DNA from 3 places in the Bradyrhizobium sp. CCBAU 45384 genome. Region 3 is predicted to be linked to each of the others. Evidence: predicted binding sites of a transcription regulator. Region 3 holds the regulator's gene; each other region holds the start of a gene.
What was found. Region 3 encodes PhoB, which activates phosphate uptake and scavenging genes when phosphate is short. Its sites were predicted from a motif close to TGTCATNNANCTGTCAT; they were not measured.
Positions count from the first base shown of each region.

Region 1: a site for PhoB is predicted at 1,533-1,549, ahead of XH80_RS43465 (YdcH family protein). Genes of this name have one in related genera too.
Region 2: a site for PhoB is predicted at 2,222-2,238, ahead of ugpB (sn-glycerol-3-phosphate ABC transporter substrate-binding protein UgpB). Genes of this name have one in related genera too.

Region 1 is NZ_LBIZ01000120.1:783,863-786,947, forward strand. It holds gene XH80_RS43445 (GGDEF domain-containing protein) at 1-352, shown strand, start outside; gene XH80_RS43450 (hypothetical protein) at 461-712, opposite strand; gene XH80_RS43455 (hypothetical protein) at 736-942, opposite strand; gene XH80_RS43460 (YdcH family protein) at 1,099-1,305, opposite strand; gene XH80_RS43465 (YdcH family protein) at 1,635-1,817, shown strand; gene XH80_RS43470 (NAD(P)/FAD-dependent oxidoreductase) at 1,972-3,075, opposite strand.
Region 2 is NZ_LBIZ01000110.1:154,047-157,131, forward strand. It holds gene ugpA (sn-glycerol-3-phosphate ABC transporter permease UgpA) at 1-797, opposite strand, end outside; gene ugpB (sn-glycerol-3-phosphate ABC transporter substrate-binding protein UgpB) at 852-2,168, opposite strand; gene XH80_RS21520 (CaiB/BaiF CoA transferase family protein) at 2,385-3,085, opposite strand, start outside.
Region 3 is NZ_LBIZ01000099.1:74,609-77,693, reverse strand. It holds gene XH80_RS11385 (GcrA family cell cycle regulator) at 257-769, shown strand; gene phoB (phosphate regulon transcriptional regulator PhoB) at 859-1,572, opposite strand; gene phoU (phosphate signaling complex protein PhoU) at 1,595-2,311, opposite strand; gene pstB (phosphate ABC transporter ATP-binding protein PstB) at 2,323-3,085, opposite strand, start outside.

The DNA.
Region 1 (3,085 bases), on a different contig from region 3:
CTTCGGCCATGCTGCCGGCGACGAGGTGCTCAAGGCGATTGCCAACACGCTGACGCGACAGATCCGCGCGTCCGATGTGGTCGGCCGTCGCGGTGGCGATGAGTTTGCTCTGCTGTTGTGGAATCTCAGCGAGACCGACGCCAAGGCGAAGGCTGCCATCTTGGAACAGGCGATCGACGATTTGTCGTTCACCTTTCGCGGGCAGCACGTGACCGCGGGCGCCTCCGCCGGTGTCGCGCTGCTCGGTGCGCACTCAGATGCTGCTCGTGCACTGGAGGAGGCCGATGCCGCCATGTATGTGCGCAAGGCGCACCGGCGCCACGAGCCGCGGGTCAGGCTTGTGAGCAGCTAGGCATGATCCGGACCCGAAGGGCCGCGTTAGCGCAAAGTGTGCAGCGGTTTTCCCTCGCGACATCAGCGGAACGCGTTTGCGCGGAGATCATGCTCAAACAATAAGACTCTACAGTGTTGCGAGATCTTCCGGCACGTTGCCGAATTTGCGCAGCAGCGTGGCATCGCCGAATTCACCGGTCATGGGATCGCCGCTGCGACTGAACGCGACTGCGCCGATATGGCCGGTGCCGCGCGCCAAGACTTCGGCGCGCCGCAGCGCGGCCGTAGGGCTCTGGCATTCTTCTGCGGCGCCGGCGACAGGCGATCCGTCGGCATCGATCAGGAAGGGCATTGCAACGTAGTAGGTCACGTCTGACATGGCGTTGCTCCAATGGTGGGGTCTTAAGCGGCGCTGCTCCTGCTGCGCGAAGCCTCCGGAATGCAGCCGGCGGAAATCGCCGCCTGCAATTCTTCCAGCTCGGCTTCCAGATATTCGTTGGCCATGATCAGCGCCTTGATGGTGCTGCGCAGGTTGCCGTCGCACATCGCGATCGCCTGATCGCAGGCCTGTTCATAGTGGCTGTGGTCGAGAAGGGCTGGGACTGACATCGGCGGTGTCCTTGCGGGTGTCCTTGGGCATTAGCTGTGGGCGTTAGCCTTGGGTGTTAGGCTTCGGTGTTCTTGGGGCGGCGGGATTCATGTTCTTCCTTTGTTCTTTTTGAGTCAAGTGGATTCACGTGGCGGCAATTCGCGACCCCTCGCGGATCAGGCAATGATATCAGGGGTAATCTGGTCTTCGATGAATGCGATGCGGTCCCGCAACAACAGCTTGCGTTTCTTCAACCGCTGCAACCGCAACAGGTCGGGGGCAGGCGATTGATGCAGTGCATCGATCGCCGCGTCGAGATCTCGGTGTTCCTGCTGCAACCGGGTGAGCTCGGCTTCGAGTTCACGCTCGTCTTCATGGGTCATGTCTGCGGTGGCCGAAAACCGATAGGCTTGAGATCAAGGCTGTGGATGCCCTGTGGAAATTATCGTCCTTGCGCGGCTTGATCGCAAGCGATCTGCGGCCTTCCTGCACCCCTCTCCCGCAAGATATTTCGACGATTCGGGAAGCGCACAGCGCAAGCACATTGATATCATGGATTTTTCGACGCGCGGTTCCTTACTCACGCTTCATTACATATGAATTTTCAAAAATGACCGTGCGACGACGGATACATATCGACAGAACGAATCGCTGATGTACACTTGCGCGTCCGGATCGAATCCAAGGTTCACCCCTACCGAGGAGGTTTCGAATGACAATTCAGGCACATCTGGTTGAATTGGAACGGAAGCACAAAACTCTCGAAAACGAATTGCACGAAGCGCTCGTGCACCTTTCAACAGACGACCTGCAAATTGTTGAGTTGAAGCGCCGCAAGTTGATGGTCAAGGACCAGATTGAACGACTGAAGCAGACCGGCGACACGCTTCACTAGTAACCCCCGTAACAGCGTCAAGTTTGATCGTATCCTTTCAGGCAGGGACGAAAGCCTTTGCGCTCGTCCCTGCTGTAAGGCGCGCACCCGTGCGATTATCGTGCGCAGCAGGCTTTGTGACGCGAGCCGGTTCTCACTCCGGCTGCAATGCTCTCTAGATTTCCGCGAGTTCTGCGACGTGGTCCGCGATCGCGAGCGACGACGTCAGTCCCGGCGATTCGATGCCGAACAGATTGATCAGTCCTGCGACACCATGGTCGCGCGGACCCTGCATGAGAAAATCCTGCGTTGCCACCGCCGGCGGTACGATCTTGGGGCGGATGCCCGAATAACTCGGCATCAACGCCCCATCGGGCAGCGTCGGCCAGTATTTGCGGATTGCAGGATAGAACCGCTCGGCGCGCGACGGATCGACCTCATAGTCGATCGTCTCGATCCATTCGACATCGGGGCCGAATCGCGCCTGTCCTGCCATGTCCAGCGTCAGATGCACCCCAAGCCCGCCGGGTTCGGGCACCGGATAGATCAGGCGCGAGAACGGCGCGCGCGCATTGCAGCTGAAATAATTGCCCTTGGCGAGATAGGCCGGCGGAATCCGGTCGATCGGCATGCCGTCGATGTGGCGCGCCACTGATGTCGCCGACAATCCCGCGGCATTGACGAGCAGGTCGCATTGCAACGTCATCGGCGCTTCGCCGCCGGCTTCGAGCTCGATCACGCCCGCCTCCGCCTTGGCGCGGATCAGCGGCGTGTGAAACGCAAAGGCCGCGCCCGCCTCCTCGGCCTCACCCCGCAGCGAGAGCATATAGGCATGGCTGTCGATGATGCCTGTCGACGGCGACAGCAGGGCGGCGTCGCAGGCCAGCGCCGGCTCCAGCGCGCGCGCGGCCTCGCCGGACAGCAACTGCATGTCGAGCACGCCATTGGCCTCGGCATGCGCCTTGATCGATTGCAGCTTCTCGGTTTCCTTCGCATTGGTCGCGACGATCAGCTTGCCGCAGTTCTTGTGCGGAATGCCGCGCTCGCCGCAATAGCGATACAGCGCATGCTTGCCGCTGACGCACATACGCGCCATCCAGCTTCCGGCACGGTAATAGATCCCGGCATGGATCACTTCGCTGTTGCGTGAGGAGGTGACGGTGCCGATGGCCTCGGCTTCCTCGAGCACGATCACCTCGCGCCCGGCCTGTGCGAGCTTCCTTGCCACCGCGAGCCCGATCACGCCGGCTCCGATGACGACGCAGTCCACCCTATCCATGGCGATGCAG
Region 2 (3,085 bases), on a different contig from region 3:
GCCGAGCTGCCGAGATTTCCGCCGATCAGGCCGTCATTATAGACCTTGTAGACCAGCGTGACCGTCGAGGTGCCGGGGCCACCGCGCGTCATGGTGTCGATGATGCCGAAGGTGTCGAAGAAGGCGTAGACGATGTTGACGACCAGGAGGAAGAAGATGGTGGGCGACAGCAGCGGGAAGGTCACGGTCCAGAACCGCCGCATCGGGCGCGCGCCGTCGATCGCGGCGGCCTCGAGCACGCTTTTCGGAATCGCCGCGAGCCCTGCGAGGAAGAACAGGAAATTATAGGAGATCTGCTTCCAGGCGGCGGCGAGGATGACGAGTGTCGCGGCCTGGTTGCCGTCGAGCAGCGGATTCCATTCAATGCCGGCGGCGCGCAGATAGCGCGAGAGCACGCCGAGCGAGGGATGCAGCATGAACACCCAGAGCACGCCGACCACCGGCGGCGCCACCGCATAGGGCCAGATCAGCAGCGTGCGATACACCGCGCCGCCGCGTAAGGGCTTGTCCGCCATCACCGCAAGCAGCAACGCCACGGAGAGCGAGGACGCCGCGATCGCGAACGAGAAGAAAAAGGTGCGCACGACAGTCTCGAAATAGGCGGGCTCACTGAACAGCTCGAAATAATTCTCGAACCAGACGAAGCTCGTCGAGAGGCCGAAAGCGTCCTGGAGCAGGAACGACTGGATCACGGCCTGCAAGGCCGGCCAGTAGAAGAAAACCAGGACGATCGCGAGTTGCGGGGCAACCAGCGCGTAAGGCAGCAGCTTTGATTGGAAAATCGCTTGCTTTTGCATGATGGGGTAGCGCGGGCGGGCCGCTGATCGATGCGGCCCGCCGGCGCCTTCGCCTTATTTTACGGCGGTCTTTTCGAACTGGCGCAGCATGGTGTTGCCGCGCTCGACCGAGGCGTCGAGCGCCTGCTTGGCGGTCTTCTTGCCGGCGAGCGCCTGCTCGATCTCTTCCGCCCAGACGTCACGCAGCTGGACCATGTTGCCGAGGCGCAGGCCGCGCGAATTCTCGGTCGGCTCCTTGTTGGTCAGCTCGAGCAGCGGGGTCTCGAGATAGGGCTGATCCTTGTAGAAGCCCTCGGCCTTGGCCTTCTCGTAGGCGGCCTTGGTGATCGGCAGATAGCCCGAGGCCTTGTGGATGTAGACCTGGCGATCGGTGTCCGACAGGAAGGTCAGGAATTTCGCGACGCCCTTGTACTCGTCGGCCGACTTGCCGCCCATCACCCAGAGCGAGGCACCGCCGATGATCGAGTTCTGCGGCGCGCCCTTGACGTCGGGATAGTAAGGCATCGGCACGGCGGTGAAGTTGAACTTGGCCTGCGCCTTGACGTTGCCGAAGAAGGCCGACGAGGTCAGGTAGATCGCGCACTCGCCCGAGGTGAAGCGGCCTTCGCCCTGGTTGGTGCGGCCGGCGTAGTCGTAGGTCTTGTCCTTCTGCAGCTCGACCAGTTTCTCGAGATGCTTCTCCTGCAGCGGTGCGTTGAACTCGAGCTTGGTGTCGAAGCCGTCGAGGCCGTTCGCCTTGCTGGCGAGCGGCACGTTGTGCCAGGCGGAGAGCTGCTCGAGATTGACCCAGGTGACCCAGGAGTTGGAGAAGCCGCAGGTCGGATGGCCGTTGTCGTGCAGCTTCTTGGCGACCTCGAACACTTCGGGCCAGGTCTTCGGGATCTCGGCATTGACCTTCTTCAGCTCGTCGAGATTGACCCACATGACTGTCGACGACGAGTTGAACGGGAAGGACAGCATCTCGCCCTTCGAGGTCGAGTAGTAGCCGGTGATCGCGGACAGATAGGCCTTCGGATCGAACTTCTCGCCGGCGTCGGCCATCAGCTTGTAGACCGGCTTCACGGCGCCGGTCGCGGCCATCATGGTCGCGGTGCCGACCTCGAACACTTGCATGATATGCGGCGCATTGCCGGCGCGGAATGCGGCGATGCCGGCGTTCATGGTGTCGGGATAGCTGCCCTTGTAGGTCGGGATGACCTTGTAGTCGCTCTGCGCCGCGTTGAAGTCGTTGGCGAGCTTGACGATGACGTCGTTGTTCGCGCCGGTCATCGCGTGCCACCACTGGATTTCAGTCACGGCGAGCGCCGGCGAAGCCGTCATGCCGACTGCCATTGCGACAGCGGCAGCCGCCCCAAAAAATCGAAGAGCCATCAAGAAACCTCCCTCAGCCGTCAATAAAGAAGCGCTTGCGCTAGCAGCGCCATATGACGTTCACATGACTGTGTAAGCGGCCGAAACGAAAGCGGCAAGCGCCGGAAAAGGGAAGTCGTCAAATAGGCGAACGCGCCGTGCAACGGCCGGCGTTCGCGGTGCACACCAATGCCCGCGCCGCACTGCGGCATCACGCATCGGATGCGGCAGTTGGGCCTAGCGCTTGCGCTCGGGACCGCAGACCACGCCGCTCTCGACCATCGCGTCGATCTCCGACCTTGAGTAGCCGAACTCGCCCAGCACCTCCTGGGAGTGCTGGCTGAACTTCGGCGGCAGCCGGCGCAGGCTCGGCTTGCTGCGATCGAGCCGGATCGGCGAAGCCACGCCCTTGTACCAGTCCTTCTCGATGACATCGCCGCGGGCGACGGTGTGCGGATTGGTCAGCGCCTGGTCGATCTTCTGCACGGGGCCTGCGGGCAGGCCCGCGGCGAGCAAGCGATTGCATAGCGGCTCGGCCTCGTGCTGGCTGAACACCGCGGCGAGCTCGGCGCGCAGCGCCTCGCGATTGGCGATGCGGTCCTTGTTGCGGGCAAAGCGCGGGTCGGTGCCGAGCTCGGGCTTGCCGATCTCCTTGGCGAGCTTGCGGAAGGTGCCGTCATTGCCGACGCCGATGAAGATGTTGTCGGTCTTGGTCGGGAAGATCGCGTACGGCACGAGGTTCGGGTGCTCGTTGCCGGTGAGGCCAGGCGGCTTGCCATGCATGAAATAATTCGCGGTGTGCGGATGCATGATGGCAAGGCCGGTCTCGTACAGCGTCGTCTCGAGGAACTGGCCCTTGCCGGAGCGTTGCCGCTCGGACAGCGCCATCAGGATGCCGATCGCGGCGTAAAGGCCTGTGGTGATGTCGACCAAGGGCA
Region 3 (3,085 bases):
CGCCACGGAACATGTGGAAGCGAGTCGGCGGACTCTTGCGCGTGAGTCACGGCATATTGTAGCGTTTGGCTTGTCAGATACGACATCTCGTGCAGCGGTTCTGATCCCAAAAGTCCTCATGTACCGGCGTAAACGTTCGGGCGCATCTGGCGCGCCCGGCGAGCCTTAAGGGATTCTGGCGGCACGGGTTTTTCGAAGCTTAGGCATTCGTCGTGAGGCCCCACAGATGGCTGGCGCCGGCGAAGGAAAGGATGCAATGACGGTTTTGACCTGGTCAGATGATCGCGTCGAGCAGCTGAAAAAGCTCTGGGAGGCCGGACTTTCGGCCAGCCAGATCGCCGCTGAGCTTGGAAACGTGACCCGCAACGCCGTAATCGGCAAGGTGCACAGGCTCGGCCTGTCCGGCCGCGCCAAGAGCCCCTCATCAGCAGCTCCGCGGCCGCGCAAGGCGCGTCCCGCACAGCACATGATGCGGGTAAGCCGCCCCATCGCGCGCGGCAACACCGCGCTGGCGCAGGCTTTCGAGGTCGAGGTCGAGGCTGAACCTGTTACCTACGACAACGTTGTGCCGATGAGCCAGCGGCTCTCGTTGCTCGAATTGAACGAGGCCACCTGCCACTGGCCGGTCGGCGATCCCTCAAGCCCGGATTTCTTCTTCTGCGGCGGCAAGGCGCTCTCCGGCCTGCCCTACTGCGCCCAGCACTCGCGCGTGGCGTATCAGCCGGCGGCGGATCGCCGGCGGGCGCCGGCGAAGCCGGGCACGCGCTGAGTACTTGGTTCAGACGACATCGTCGCGGTACAGGCCGGGACGAAAAAAGCGCGCCACCTGGCGCGCTTTTTTGTTTGCTGGCGGGCAGCTTAGCTTGAGGTCTGCTCAGCCTTCGCGAAGCGATCGTCGAGCGCGTAGCCTGCGCCGCGGACGGTGCGGATCGGGTCCTGCTCGCGGCCGAGATTGAGCAGCTTGCGCAGGCGGCCGATATGCACATCGACGGTGCGTTCGTCGATATAGATGTCGCGGCCCCAGACGCTGTCGAGTAGCTGCTCGCGCGAGAACACCCGGCCGGGATGCTCCAGGAAGAACTCCAGCAGGCGATATTCGGTCGGTCCGAGATCGATCGGCCGGCCCGAGCGCGCCACGCGGCGCTTCTCGCGATCGAGCTCGATGTCGCCGAAGGCGAGCACGGTCGCGAGCCGCTCGGGGCTGGCGCGCCGCAGCAGGCCCTTCACCCGCGCGAGCAGCTCGGGCACCGAGAACGGCTTGACGATGTAATCGTCGGCGCCTGTGGCAAGGCCCCTGACACGCTCGCTCTCCTCGCCGCGCGCGGTGAGCATGATGATCGGCAGCTGCTTGGTGTCGGATCGCGTCCGCAACCGGCGGCACAGCTCGATCCCGGACAGGCCCGGCAACATCCAGTCGAGCACGATCAGATCGGGGATGTGCTCCTTGAGGCGGGTGTCGGCGTCGTCGCCGCGCATCACCGTCTCCACGTCATAGCCGTCGCCTTCGAGGTTGTAGCGGAGAAGCTCGGTCAGAGCTTCCTCGTCCTCAACCACCATAATGCGTGCGCCCATGGGCTCGTCGCTCCTTGCGTAATCAGGTGTTCGGGACCGTCGTGGCGAACGTCGTCATGTCGCCCTTCGGCCGCTTGTCGGTGATGGCCTGGCCTTCGATCATGTAGAACACGGTCTCGGCGATGTTGGTGGCGTGGTCGCCGATCCGCTCGATGTTCTTGGCGCAGAACATCAGATGGATGCAGAACGAGATGTTGCGCGGATCCTCCATCATGTAGGTGAGGAGCTCGCGGAACAGCGAGGTGCAGATGGCATCGACTTCCTCGTCGCCCTTCCACACCGCCATCGCTGCCGGCAGATCGTGCGCGGCATAGGCGTCCAGCACCGACTTGACCTGCTGCTGCACGAGGTCGGTCATGTGCTCGAGGCCGCGGAACAGTTTGAGCGGATGGAAATCCGTCTCCAGCGCCGCGACGCGCTTGCCCATGTTCTTGGCGAGGTCGCCGATGCGCTCGAGGTCGGTCGCAACCCGCATGGCGCCGACGATTTCGCGCAAGTCCACCGCCATCGGCTGGCGGCGCGCGATGGTCAGCACGGCGCGCTCCTCGATCTTCTTCTGCAGCGCGTCGAGCTCGGCATCGATGGTGACGACGCGCTGGCCCAGCTCGACGTCGCGGCGGATCAGCGCATCGACGGAATCGACGATCATGCGCTCGGCGATGCCGCCCATCTCGGCGACCAGGCGGGTGAGCTCCTGAAGGTCGGTGTCGAAGGCTTTTGCGGTATGTTCGGAAGCCATGTCCTGTCTCCTCAGCCGAACCGGCCGGTGATGTAATCCTGCGTGCGCCGGTCCGACGGCGACGTGAAGATCTTGCTGGTGTCGTCGAACTCGATCAGCTCGCCGAGATACATGAAGGCGGTCTTGTCGGAGACGCGGGCCGCCTGCTGCATGTTGTGGGTGACGATCGCGATGGTGTAGTTCTCGGACAGTTCCTGGATCAGCTCCTCGACCTTGGCGGTCGAGATCGGATCGAGCGCCGAGCAGGGTTCGTCGAACAGGATCACTTCAGGCCGCACCGCGACGGTGCGGGCGATGCAGAGGCGCTGCTGCTGGCCGCCCGAGAGCGACAGGCCGGAGGCGTTGAGCTTGTCCTTGACCTCGTTCCACAGCGCGCCGCCGCGCAGCGCCTTCTCGACGCGGTCGTCCATCTCGGACTTCGAGATCTTCTCATAGAGGCGGATGCCGAAGGCGATGTTCTCGTAGATCGTCATCGGGAACGGCGTCGGCTTCTGGAACACCATGCCGACGCGGGCGCGCAGCAGGTTGAGATCCAGCTTGGGGTCGAGGATGTTGGTCTGGTCCAGCATCAGCTGACCGGTGACGCGTTGGCCCGGATAGAGGTCATACATCCGATTGAAGATGCGCAACAGGGTCGACTTGCCGCAACCGGACGGGCCGATGAAGGCGGTGACGCGGTTGGTGCCGAGCGTCAGATTGATGTTCTTCAGCGCCTGGTGCTCGCCGTAATAGAAGTTGAGGTTGCGCACCGTCACCTTGGCCGGAGCTTCCGGC